DNA from 2 places in the Pseudovibrio sp. JE062 genome. Region 2 is predicted to be linked to the other one. Evidence: predicted binding sites of a transcription regulator. Region 2 holds the regulator's gene; the other holds the start of a gene.
What was found. The regulator HrcA, encoded in region 2, represses chaperone genes, less so after heat shock. The targets are predictions, from matches to a motif close to GTTAGCACTCNCNNNNNGNGAGTGCTAAC.

Region 1: groES (co-chaperone GroES) is a predicted target of HrcA. The motif match lies at 3,219-3,247, and genes of this name have one in related genera.

The regions. Positions count from the first base shown of each region.
Region 1 is NZ_DS996814.1:32,353-38,643, forward strand. Features, by position in the region: gene PJE062_RS21840 (EAL domain-containing protein) at 1-322, opposite strand, end outside; gene PJE062_RS21845 (sigma-54 dependent transcriptional regulator) at 817-2,223, shown strand; gene PJE062_RS21850 (hypothetical protein) at 2,398-2,970, shown strand; gene groES (co-chaperone GroES) at 3,349-3,636, shown strand; gene groL (chaperonin GroEL) at 3,700-5,352, shown strand; gene PJE062_RS21865 (hypothetical protein) at 5,652-6,291, opposite strand, start outside.
Region 2 is NZ_DS996810.1:98,172-104,462, forward strand. Features, by position in the region: gene hemW (radical SAM family heme chaperone HemW) at 1-71, opposite strand, end outside; gene rdgB (RdgB/HAM1 family non-canonical purine NTP pyrophosphatase) at 153-794, opposite strand; gene rph (ribonuclease PH) at 794-1,513, opposite strand; gene hrcA (heat-inducible transcriptional repressor HrcA) at 1,705-2,790, shown strand; gene PJE062_RS15190 (molybdopterin-synthase adenylyltransferase MoeB) at 2,807-3,625, shown strand; gene PJE062_RS15195 (TonB-dependent receptor domain-containing protein) at 3,810-5,960, opposite strand; gene aqpZ (aquaporin Z) at 6,195-6,291, opposite strand, start outside.

The DNA of each region.
Region 1 (6,291 bases), on a different contig from region 2:
CGATACGGGTTTCCATATCCGCCATGGCTTCTGCCATCTGCTTTACGAGGGAGCCAATGACTTCGACCTCTGCGAACAGCGGATCAATCTCTTCACGGGTACGGCGCGGGATGTTGTGTTCGACGCCGGTGAGACGGCCTTCGAGATTTCCAACATCATCATCGATGACCGCGATGCGCTCTTCCAGACGATTAACGGCTTCAGATACCGCAGATTTTTCCTGAGAGCGGGTCAGCATGAAATGGATGAAGATCATGGTGCACATCGCCGTGAAAGAAACGGTGATGGCTTCGCCAACGGGACGCGCAAAAAGATAGACCATCACTGTGCCGCAAGAGGCTGCAATGGCTAAAATAGAAAACAAAATGGAAATGTTCGCCAAGCGCGTCATAACCTCAAAAGTACCTGTTGGTCCGAATCAGAGAATACATACCTGAATTTTGCCGCATTTACCGAGGCCCTTCGAACCCTATACCCATCATATTTCTAGGGAAAACCCGTGTTGTCCCCGCAAGAATGACAATCAAGCTACATATATCATCGATGCATACGATTTTCGTCATAATCGCGAGCTGAACTTGGGTGTGTGATTCCGCCTCATGGTGAATTTTATCAGGCGAGAAAGTTGCCTGAAGCGTTCTGGGCAGTAGAAATTAACTGCATAATGCAACCAACCTCAAAAACGAAAAGGGTTTGTTTACCCTGTTTGCACAAACTCAGGGTGTCGAATGATTTTCGACCTGATGTATTGATTTTTGAGGTTGCCTGCCAATGGGATCCCCCAAAGCTAACAATAGGTTTTTGAACGCCTGTGTCGTGGACACCAATCGCACAGAGGCTCGCAAAACCAGCAGCGCTTTGTCGAAGTACGTGACCAGCGGACAACCTGCGCATATTCTTTCCAGCAAAGAGCATGCAGTCGCTTTTCTGCGGCATACCCCAATCAATATCGTCATTGTCGACCTTGAGTGCATTGGCGGAGAAGCTGAGCTTTCAGAGATCGTTGCTGCTGCGCCACGCGCGGTTTTGATCGCTGTGAGCGCCAAGGGTTCTGTGAGCCGTGCCATGAATGCTATGCGCAACGGTGCGCATGACTTTTTGACCAAGCCTTACACCAGCGAAATGCTTCTGGAGAAGCTTGAGGCGCATCTCGGTGTCTTCAAATCCGCAGCCCCTTCGCCGTCTGTGACAGCATCTACTGGTTCCGATGCGATTGTCTCCGGTGAAGCATCGGGAACCTCCTCTCAGTTTGAAGGGTTTGTTGGTTCCTCCAACCGCATGCAGAGCGTTTATACGCAGATCAAACGGATGGCGACATCCAGTGCGCCGGCGTTCATTACCGGGGAATCAGGTACAGGCAAGGAACTGTGTGCACAGGCGCTTCACGCCAGATCTGCGCGGAAAGCTGGGCCTTTTGTCGCAATCAACTGTGGAGCGATTCCAGCCAATCTGATGGAGTCTGAAATCTTCGGTCATGCACGTGGTGCCTTTACCGGAGCAGACGAAGCCAGAGCCGGTGCGGCCGAGCTTGCCGACGGTGGAACACTGTTCCTGGATGAGATCGGTGAGATGGAACTTTGCCTGCAGAGCAAGCTGCTGCGCTTCCTACAAACCGGCTCCATTCAGCGTGTTGGCGAGCACAAGACCCGTTCGCTGGACTTGCGCGTGATCTGTGCGACGAACAGAGATCCAAAAACTGAAATTGCAGCTGGTCGCTTCCGTGAAGATCTGTTTTATCGCCTTCATGTGTTGCCAATCCGTTTGCCAGCTCTTCGTGAGCGCCGAGAGGATATTCCGTCCCTCGCCCTCACCTTCCTGAAGAAGTACGCAGAAGAGGAAAACCGCAGATTTCAGCGCTTTTCAACTTATGCAGAAGCGCTTCTGCTCCAGCATAACTGGCCGGGCAACGTGCGTGAGCTGGAGAATGTCATTCGCCAGCTTGTGGTGATGAATGACGGTGATGAAGTCACCGAGCTCATGCTTTCTCCGTTGCTGCGTGAGCAGACTGTGCCGGTGCTCTCTGAGATCGCATTTGGCACTGCTGAACCTGCCCCAAGCATGGGTCGTTCCATCGAGCCGCTCTGGTTCCAGGAAAAGCAGATTATCGAGACGACGCTGGAGACGTTTGACGGCAATATCGCGCTTGCGGCAGCGGCGCTGGAAATCAGCCCTTCTACCATTTATCGCAAGAAGCAGTCCTGGGCTGAGCGCGCCAACGCGTGATGGTGTGCGTGGTAATTGCTTAACCATCGCATGAGGAATGTCTTCACGACACATATCTAAGCTGCCTCAGGAATTGGGGCAGTATTGTCTCCCTTAGATTTAAGAGTTATACCACCGCCAAGAATCAGGTGAGTGCCGCAGATTTTGTGTTCTGCTGGCTCTAGGGGGCTAAGAATGCCATTTACAGTGAAAGGGATGTCAGCTGCAAAAGCTGCGACCTGTTCCATCTTTGCGGTTGCTTTGTTGGGTAGCACCGCATCTGCTGAAGAAGCGACGGCGCTGAGCGCTGACTTTAAAGCTGCACAAGATGCATATGCCGTTGCCTGGCAGCAGCAGCCACTCGCTTTTACCGCAGCCAAATTCATTGCATTGCCAGCCGAGAGTTACGGTTCTTACACGCCTCTGGAAACTGCTGAGTTCCAGAGCGGTGATCCGTTGACCGTTTATGCTGAGCCTATTGGCTTTTCCTACAAGGAAACCGGCGGCAAGTATGCGATTGATCTGAGCGTGGACTTTGAACTGCGCAACACCACCGGTCAGGTGCTGGCATCTCAGGATGGGTTCACCACCTTGCATTCTGAGAGCTTCAACCAGATCCGTGAGTATCAGACTTCCCTCAGCTTCAACCTGACTGGCTTGCAGACAGGTGAGTATGTGCTGAAGGTTCGGTTCAACGACGAGAACTCTGATAAGTCCGGCAGCTTTGAGCTTCCGTTCTCCATGACAGAGGCAGCTCTTCAGAACTGATTGGCTTAAGCCTTACGCAGACCATTCAAAAGCTGGCTTTGATCTTAAAGCCGGCTTTTCTTTTACCTGATTCCGGGTTCCTGCGAACTTTCCTTATGCGACAGTCCATTGGTCTAATCTGGGTTGAGCTTGCACCCAGCTTACCCCCAAATTCTCGCAGTATTCCTATATTTTTTGCCGTTCAGATTATTTTTTTGCCGCTCTCTCCTTGACTATATAGAGGCGTGAAACTACATCATTTCCCGGTTGTTAGCACTCTGCCTTTGGGAGTGCTAATCACTGTGGGGCCGCAAGGTTTCGCCCACTCTCAAAGTTTTTAACCTTCGCGTCCGGGCGTTGCCTAAAAGGGACGCTCGCGTATGAGAGGAAGAGCCAATTATGAAGTTTCGTCCGCTACACGACCGTGTTGTCGTTCGCCGTATCGAGTCTGAAGAAAAGACTGCTGGTGGCATCATCATCCCTGACACTGCAAAAGAAAAGCCACAGGAAGGCGAAGTAGTTGCAGTAGGTCCTGGCGCACGCAAGGACAACGGTGAGCTGATCGCTATCGACCTTAAAGCTGGCGACCGCGTTCTGTTCGGCAAATGGTCCGGTACTGAAGTTAAGATCGACGGTGAAGACCTGCTGATCATGAAGGAATCTGACATCATGGGCGTTCTGGCTTAATTAAAGCCATCGAGCAAACCCTCGTTCCTTCTGTAATTACAAGAATTTAAGTGAGACAAACAAATGGCTGCAAAAGAAGTCAAGTTCGGTTCTGACGCTCGTGAGAAGATGCTTAAAGGCGTCGACATTCTTGCAAACGCTGTAAAAGTTACCCTCGGCCCTAAAGGTCGTAACGTTGTTCTGGATAAAGCATTCGGCGCACCACGCATCACCAAAGACGGTGTTTCTGTTGCGAAGGAAATCGAACTTGAAGATAAGTTCGAGAACATGGGCGCACAGATGGTGCGTGAAGTTGCTTCCAAAACCAACGACATCGCTGGTGACGGTACAACCACTGCGACTGTTCTGGCACAGGCTATCGTTAAAGAAGGTGCTAAGTTCGTTGCTGCTGGCATGAACCCAATGGACCTGAAGCGCGGCGTTGACATGGCAACTGCTGCTGCTGTTGCAGACCTGACTGCACGTTCCAAGACCATCTCTTCTTCTGACGAAGTTGCACAGGTTGGCACCATCTCCGCTAACGGCGACACCCAGATCGGTGCAGACATTGCTGAAGCAATGCAGCGCGTTGGCAACGAAGGTGTTATCACCGTTGAAGAAGCTAAGTCCCTTGAGACTGAGCTTGAAGTTGTTGAAGGTATGCAGTTCGACCGCGGTTACCTTTCTCCATACTTCGTCACCAACGCTGAAAAGATGATTGCTGACTTGGAAAAGCCACTCATTCTCCTTCACGAGAAGAAGCTTTCCAACCTGCAGCCAATGCTTCCAATCCTGGAAAGCGCTGTTCAGTCTTCCCGTCCACTGCTGATCATTGCAGAAGACGTTGAAGGTGAAGCACTTGCAACTCTGGTTGTAAACAAGCTGCGTGGTGGCCTGAAGATCGCTGCTGTTAAAGCTCCTGGCTTCGGTGACCGTCGTAAGGCAATGCTCGAAGACATCGCTATCCTGACTGGTGGTACCGTGATCTCTGAAGATCTGGGCATCAAGCTGGAAAACGTAACCATCGACATGCTCGGCACTGCAGACAAGGTGAACATCTCTAAAGAGAACACTACCATTGTTGACGGCGCTGGCGACAAAGCTGACATCGAAGCACGCGTTGCTCAGATCAAAGCTCAGATCGAAGAAACCTCTTCCGACTACGACCGTGAAAAGCTGCAGGAACGTCTTGCTAAGCTTGCTGGTGGTGTTGCAGTTATCCGCGTTGGCGGTGCAACCGAAGTAGAAGTTAAAGAGAAAAAAGACCGCATCGACGACGCTCTGAACGCAACCCGCGCTGCTGTTGAAGAAGGTATCGTACCAGGTGGTGGTACTGCTCTGCTGCGCGCTAAAGCTGCTGTTGAGAAAGTATCTTCCGAGAACGTTGACATTGAAGCTGGTATCAAGATCGTTCTGCGCGCTCTTGAAGCTCCACTGCGCCAGATCGCTGAAAACTCCGGCGTTGAAGGTTCCATCGTTGTTGGCAAGATCCAGGACAACATCGCTGATGAGACCTTCGGTTTCAACGCTCAGTCTGAAGAATACGTCAACATGATCGAAGCTGGTATCATCGACCCAACTAAGGTTGTTCGTACAGCTCTTCAGGACGCAGCATCCGTTTCCGGCCTGCTGATCACCACTGAAGCAATGGTTGCTGAACTTCCTAAGAAAGACGCTGGCCCAGCAATGCCTCCAATGGACGGCGGCATGGGCGGCATGGGCGGCATGGGCTTCTAAGCCAATCCCTCATAAGTCTATGAGAATTAGGGCGTCCCTCGGGGCGCCCTTTTTGTTGCCAGGCCTCAAATTTTCCCGCTGACACATTTAAAGCAAATGAGGTTTGGCGGATATCCTGCCTGATTGAAAACGCCAACATCCTTTATGGCTGGTAACCTGAGACCCAAGTTCCTTTCACGTTTCATAAGGATCCAAGTTTCATATTCAAGCCTTAAACAGCCTTCGTTTCCAACCATGCTTTACGAGAAAACTCGGCCCGGGCGATGTTTCAGGCACAAGAAAGGGCGATGGGCCTCAGATCACAGGAAAGCGTTTATCATGTTGTAGATGGTCTGTTTTTGGTGTTCTGACCCGTGCATTTCGCGGAGTGAGAAGTATTCTTCTCCAGACATGATCGGATAAGGCGCAACATTAACGCCATTTACCGTTTGCCCGGTATCGAAGATCTGATCGCGCGCACTTAGCCTCATCAGGTTATTCCAGATTGTCGCTCCAGTAATGCCATTTACCGTTGGGACCGCGTTTGTATAAAAATTACCCAGTGCTGCCACGTCCATGAGTGCGTGGCCGCTATGTATTCGGCGGTAATCATCCGGGATCAGGTTAAGACTGGCGCGATATCCATTGCCCACCGCCTCGGCCTGGGCAACGTGATTTGCGGCAATACGAAAGTCTTTCAGCTGCAAAGGTCTGTACATTCCATCATAGGACCCTCTACCGAAACCTGTGCCCCACCCTGCATGCTTGTGCGCCCAAAACGTACCCTGCAGCGCGCCTTGGTTGATGTAGACGACACGTGTGGGTCCGCGTACATTTTTGTTCAGGTTAGCATTTTGGAGCTGAGCAGTAGAAATGGTTTGTGCTCCATTGACCAGAGCGGTCAGGGTGTTGTTGATCGTGCCATGCATCACGCCAAGCTTTACAAACACATAGTATTTG
Region 2 (6,291 bases):
TACGGGCATTTTGCCAGACAAAATGGCCAATGCACGTAAATCCCAAAGCCGCCAGCCGGTGACACAGTCATTCTTTTTCCTTTGCGCTTGCCAAAGATTTTTCTGTACGAGTTCTAATCCGAAAACCGGAAGCCACTTTTCAGGAACGCGTATTACGCCGGCAAGCACTCTTTCTGAAACTTAACAAAGGCGCGGGCGCGATGAGACAGGGCCTCGCCTTCCTTCGTTGTGTGTTTTTCTTGTTTGTCCATTTCGCCGAAGGTTCTGTCGAACCCTTCTGGTACGAACATTGGATCGTAGCCGAAACCTTCCAGACCGCGTGGTGGCCAGGCAAGCTCGCCGTGGATTTCACCACGGTAGAACTGGGTGTGACCATCCGGCCAAGCCATGCACAGCACAGCGACGAAGTAAGCGGTGCGATCTGTTGCGCCAGTTTCTGTCAGCTTGTCCTGCACAGACTGCATGGCAACGCCGAAGTCTTTGCCCGGCCCTGCCCAGCGTGCGGAATAGATGCCCGGATCGCCGTTCAGGCCGTTTACACAAAAACCGCTATCATCTGCAAGAGCTGGCAGGCCGGTTGCCGTTGCTGCCGCCAAAGCCTTGATTGCCGCGTTTGCTTCGAATGTATCGCCATCTTCTACCGGTTCTGGCAGGTCCAGATCACCAGCAGAGAGAACTTCAAAGCCGTGCGGGGCAAGCATATCCTGAATTTCGCGCAGTTTGCCTTTGTTGTGGCTGGCAAGCACAAGCTTGCCAGGTTCCAGGCGGCGACTTTCTGTTGTTTCTGCCTGCATTAGAGCACCGTCAGCTTCTGCAGCTCAACCAGTTTGGAAATGGACTGTTTTGCAAGGCCCATGAGCTGGCCGAGTTCTTCTTCAGAGAATGGCTCACCTTCAGCAGTGCCCTGAATTTCAACGATGCCGCCTTTGCCAGTCATGACGAAGTTTGCATCGGTGTCAGCAGAAGAGTCTTCTGCGTAGTCCAGATCAGCAACCGGAGTGCCTTCGTAGATGCCGCAGGAGATTGCTGCGATGTGGTCTTTCAGAACCTTGTCGGTCTTGACCATGTCGCGCGCTTCCATCCACTTCAGGCAATCATGCAGAGCAACCCATGCGCCGGTGATGGACGCTGTGCGGGTGCCGCCGTCTGCCTGAATGACATCACAGTCAACGGTGATCTGACGCTCACCCAGCGCACCCAGATCAACAACAGCACGCAGAGAACGGCCAATAAGACGCTGGATTTCCTGAGTACGGCCAGACTGCTTGCCTGCGGAGGACTCACGGCGCATACGATCGTGTGTTGCACGTGGCAGCATGCCGTATTCTGCTGTGACCCAACCACGGTTCTGACCACGGAGCCACGGCGGAACACGCTCTTCCAAACTTGCTGTACACAGAACGTGGGTATCGCCGAATTTGATCAGGCAAGAGCCTTCGGCATGCTTTGCAACACCGCGCTCCAGGCTGACTGGACGCATTTCTTCAGGTGTACGTTTGGATGGACGGTTCAAGGTAAGCTCCCTCGGGTTGCTTAATAGCTATAATCTCACAAATGGTATTGCGGATCTTTTAGCTGCGGATTGCCGCAAGCGCAAAGACTGGTTTTGGTTTGGGAGCTGATTTTCTGCGAAAATTGCGTTTTGGCTGTTCAGTTGTCCTGTGCTAGGGATTGAAGGAGGCCTTTGCCCGAAACCTGCTGTTGATGTGGAGTACCGAAACCGTGACGAGCGTTCCTCCTTCTGTCCCTCTTGAGGATCTTGATGAGCGTTCCCGCGAGATCTTCCGGCGCATCGTTGAAAACTACCTTGATACTGGTGAGCCGCTTGGCTCCCGTAACCTTGCACGCGGCCTTTCCCAGCCTCTTTCTCCCGCCTCCATTCGCAATGTGATGGCAGATCTGGAGCATCATGGGCTGCTCTATTCCCCGCATACCAGCGCAGGCCGCTTGCCTACACAGTCGGGATTGCGCCTGTTCGTGGATGGTTTCCTTGAAGTGGGTGACCTGACCAAGGAAGAACGCCAGCAGATTGCTGTTCAGGTGAAGGCTAAGGGCGGAGATAAAACGCCGGAACAGGTGCTGACGGAAGCCAGCCAGATGCTCTCTGGTTTGAGCCGAGGGGCAGGGGTTGTTCTTTCCAACAAGACCGACACAACGCTTCGCCATATCGAGTTTGTGCAGATTGAGCCGCTGAAAGCGCTCGTCGTGCTGGTGAGCGAGGATGGCTCGGTCGAAAACCGTGTTGTTGATCTGCCTGCTGGCCTGCCGCCTTCCGCTCTGACAGAAGCTTCTAACTACCTGAACTCCATCATCCGCAACCGTACGCTTGCCGAGGCGCAATCTGAGCTTGTTCGGCAGCGAAACGAGTTTCAGGCAGAGCTGGATACACTCACCTCTAAGGTGGTGGATGCAGGTGTTGCTGTTTGGGGTGGAGACAAGAATGATCCCGGTACGCTAATCGTGCGGGGGCGCTCCAACCTGCTGGAAAACGTGGGCGCAAAGGAAGATCTGGAGCGCATTCGTCTGTTATTTGATGACCTTGAAAACAAGAGCGAGCTGATACGGCTGCTGGATCTTGCCAAGGGCGGTGAAGGCGTACGTATTTTTATCGGCTCGGAAAACAAGCTGTTCTCGCTTTCCGGTTCTTCCTTGATCGTTTCCCCATACCGCGATAGTGAACAGCGCGTTGTGGGCGTGCTTGGTGTTATCGGGCCGACTCGTCTCAACTATGCGCGTGTCATTCCCATGGTGGATTACACAGCCCGACTGGTGAGCCGCCTGCTCGGCTAAACTATTGGAGTCCCACTTGCTTTCCCTTACAGCTTCTGAACTGGAACGTTACGCTCGTCATATCGTCCTGCGCGATGTTGGCGGCCCAGGACAACAAAAACTAAAAGCTGCGCGTGTTCTGGTGATTGGAGCAGGGGGACTTGGTGCTCCGGTTCTGCAATACCTTGCCGCGGCGGGTGTTGGTACCATCGGCATTGTTGATGATGACGTTGTATCTCTCTCCAACCTTCAGCGTCAGATCATTCATGATACTGAGAAACTTGGGGAGCCAAAGGTTGCCAGCGCGGCGGAAGCGATTGCGCGTCTGAACCCGAATGTACGCGTCGTTCCGCATCCGACCCGCATTAACGGGCAGAATGCGATGGCGCTGATCAATGACTACCATATCGTCGTTGATGGCTCTGATAACTTTGCTACCCGCTACCTCGTTTCGGATGCGTGTTTTTATGCCGGACGTCCTTTGGTTACCGCTGCTGTGGGGCAGTTTGACGGGTCTGTTACGCTGCTGAAGCCCTACGTACAGGATGATGACGGCAACTACATTAACCCAACCTACCGCTGTCTTTTCCCGAAACGCCCTGAAGCTGGCTCGATCCCAACCTGTACCGAAGCAGGCGTGCTGGGTGCATTGACCGGCCTTGTCGGTACGCTTCAAGCTCTTGAGGTAATCAAAGAGATTGTTGGGTTTGGTGAAGGCCTGATCGGGCGCATGCTGCTGGCTGATACCCTGAGCATGCATTTTGAGACCATCAAATACAAACGCTCCAAGAAAAACCCACTTAACGGCGACAGTCCAAAGACCTGGGCCGAAATGCTGGAAGCGGAGCACGGCTAAGCCACTCTCGTCATTACCTAAAGCGGCCCTCACTTTTCAGCGATACGCTGCAAAAAGAAAGCGGCGGAGAATTGCTTCCCCGCCGTCTCCAGCCCTCCGCCACAAAGGGCCTGGCCTCATTCAGGCAAATCTGTCTCACCAGCATTGCCAAACGCACTGCTCTCACAGCGCGCCGAAAAGAGGCTTAGAATTTAAGCGTTCTTGCCAAAGAAAGCTTGAAGTCACGACCTTTTGCAGGTGTGCTGGTTACAAGGTAGTTCTCATAGTGCTTATCAAATACGTTATCTACGCGAGCAGTCGCTTCAAGGCCTTTGAAAAGGCCCTCTGTTGGTTTCCATGTCACAAACAAGTCGTGTTCGGCGAAGCCTTTTGTTGAACGTGTCGCTCCACTGGTAGGTCGATCAACTGCATCGACAAAGCGTCCATCCCAGCCAAATCGCAGATCATACTCTGGAAGTTTACCACCAACAGTCAAATACAGTTCGTCAGGCGCAATACGATCTGCAACAGGGTGCGTGTTTGCCACGCCAGAGCTTCGTGTCAGGTTTAAACCTGCGTCTGCAAACACAAACTGGGCATCGTAACTAGCTTCAATCTCAACACCATAAACTCGGCCATTCGATCCGTTCTCCCAAGGAGCAATAGTAACATCAGTGGGGCCAGATCGACCAGGCACAATATCAATAACTGTTGTGCCACGTTCAATGATATTGGAGATGTAGTTATTGTATGCTGTTAGCTTATACGAGAAGGTGTCACCTTCTGACAGAAGGTCATCTAAACGTTGACTGAAGCCAATCTCCAGAGAATGTGATCTCTCATTCTCTAGGTTGCCTTGAACTATTGTGGTGACAGTTCCTGGATTAATGGTCTGATGCACATGCTCAAACCAGCTATATTCTTCATCAATTGTAGGCTGACGCTCACCATATGCGTATGAAGCAAATACCGCAAATCCGTTATTGAACTCATATCGTGGTGCGATAGAAGCCGCAAATGAGAAACCATTTACATCGTCAGGTAAAATAGCCCGAGGATCACCGTCAGAATCTTCCAAGGTTGAGCCAATGGCTTTCATTTGCTTCCATTCGCCACGAAAAGCGGTCGTAAGTGAAAGATTTTTGTTAAACAGTGTTTCATTCTGGGCGAAGAGACCAATCGTTGTCTCATCACCTTCAGGATGCGTATTAACAGAAGTATTATCGAGATCTTCACGACGGCGCTCTTGGAACTTTCCGTCGATACCATGCAGGAAATAGTTCTCATAACCTGCAAAGTTGTATTCAAGTGTGTTTTCTAGTCTTGCCTCATAATACGTGTAACTCATATCAGCATTAATAAACTCATCATCTGAGTTTCTCTGCTTTGAATATGACGCGTTAAAATTCAAGTCCAGCCAAGGATTGGCATCATCTGAATGCTCATAGGAAACCTTGGCGGTTATACCTTCTACAACTCGCTCAGTTCTACTGGATGGGTCAAAAGGAGTCCCTCCCGGCGTAGTAGACGTTTCGCCATCAAAATGAGTATGCTCATAGGAGGCACGGAGGACACGATCACGATTTCCTCCGACGTAATAGGTTGCTTTTGCGAGACCAGACGGAGTGCCTCTATCAGCGAGGAAATGCTCATCTCCATTCCCATCAACTAAGCTTTGGAAATCTCGGAAGTTACCCGCAAAGAGCAGCTCGAGATCTTCTGCCGCTTTTACTGCTGCAATTGCAGTTGTACTGAAGCCCTCTTGGTTGCTGCTGTATGTTCCTTTTAGGCGTAAGGCAGCAGTATCACCTTCTTCCAGATAATCCGAAGCATCTTTCGTGGTAAAACTAACGGTACCACCAATAAGACCTGTTCCATAGAGGATGCTTGACGCAGGCCCACGAAGTACTTCAACACGCTTATAGAGCTCAGGCTCTCCGAAGAACCCACCAAACCGATAAGACTCATAGTATTTTGTTGCGCCATCAACCCGTACCAAAACGCGGCCTTCTTGCCCAGATCCAGTCGATTCAGGCCCAAAGCCGCGGATGTTGAAGTTCTGGCCAAAAATTGAGTCTCCACCTGCAGCGTTTACCCCCGGTACTTTGCCAAACAGTTCACTCGCGGTGCCAACCACGCCTTCATCAATTGCGTCCTGAGTAACGACGGTTACCGCTTGCGGCGTATCAATGGCGACCTTGTCTGTGCCAGCAGAGACAACGATCTCATCAAGCAAAGTGGATGTATCACTTTCTGGATCTGCAGCTTCCTGCGCTGAAACAGCTGCAGAAATCAGGGCGAGCGAGAGGGTCGTGCTGGCCAGGAGGGCCGCACGGGAGTAGCGCGAATTAGACATGATCGCCTCAGTCTGAATTTGTATGGGAGTGGCTGGCTGAGACGCTGCTTTAGCTAGCTTGAGTCTGCATTTTGCAAACGTTGTTTCTAGCTGTGTTTTATAAATATGAGTATAATAGTCAAGTTTTAATTGAGGGGTTTTCCCTAGCTGGGGATTTAATGAGCAGATGTAATAAGCCCTACTCACATCTTTTCAAACGTGAGCAGGGCTAGTTTGTGTTGTAAATTCTGTAGGTTAATCGGTCTCTTCACGCCCGCAGGTGCCGATGATCCAGCAGACTGCTGCTCCGACTAAAGCGCCAACGATTGGGGCAAACCAGAACATCCAGAGC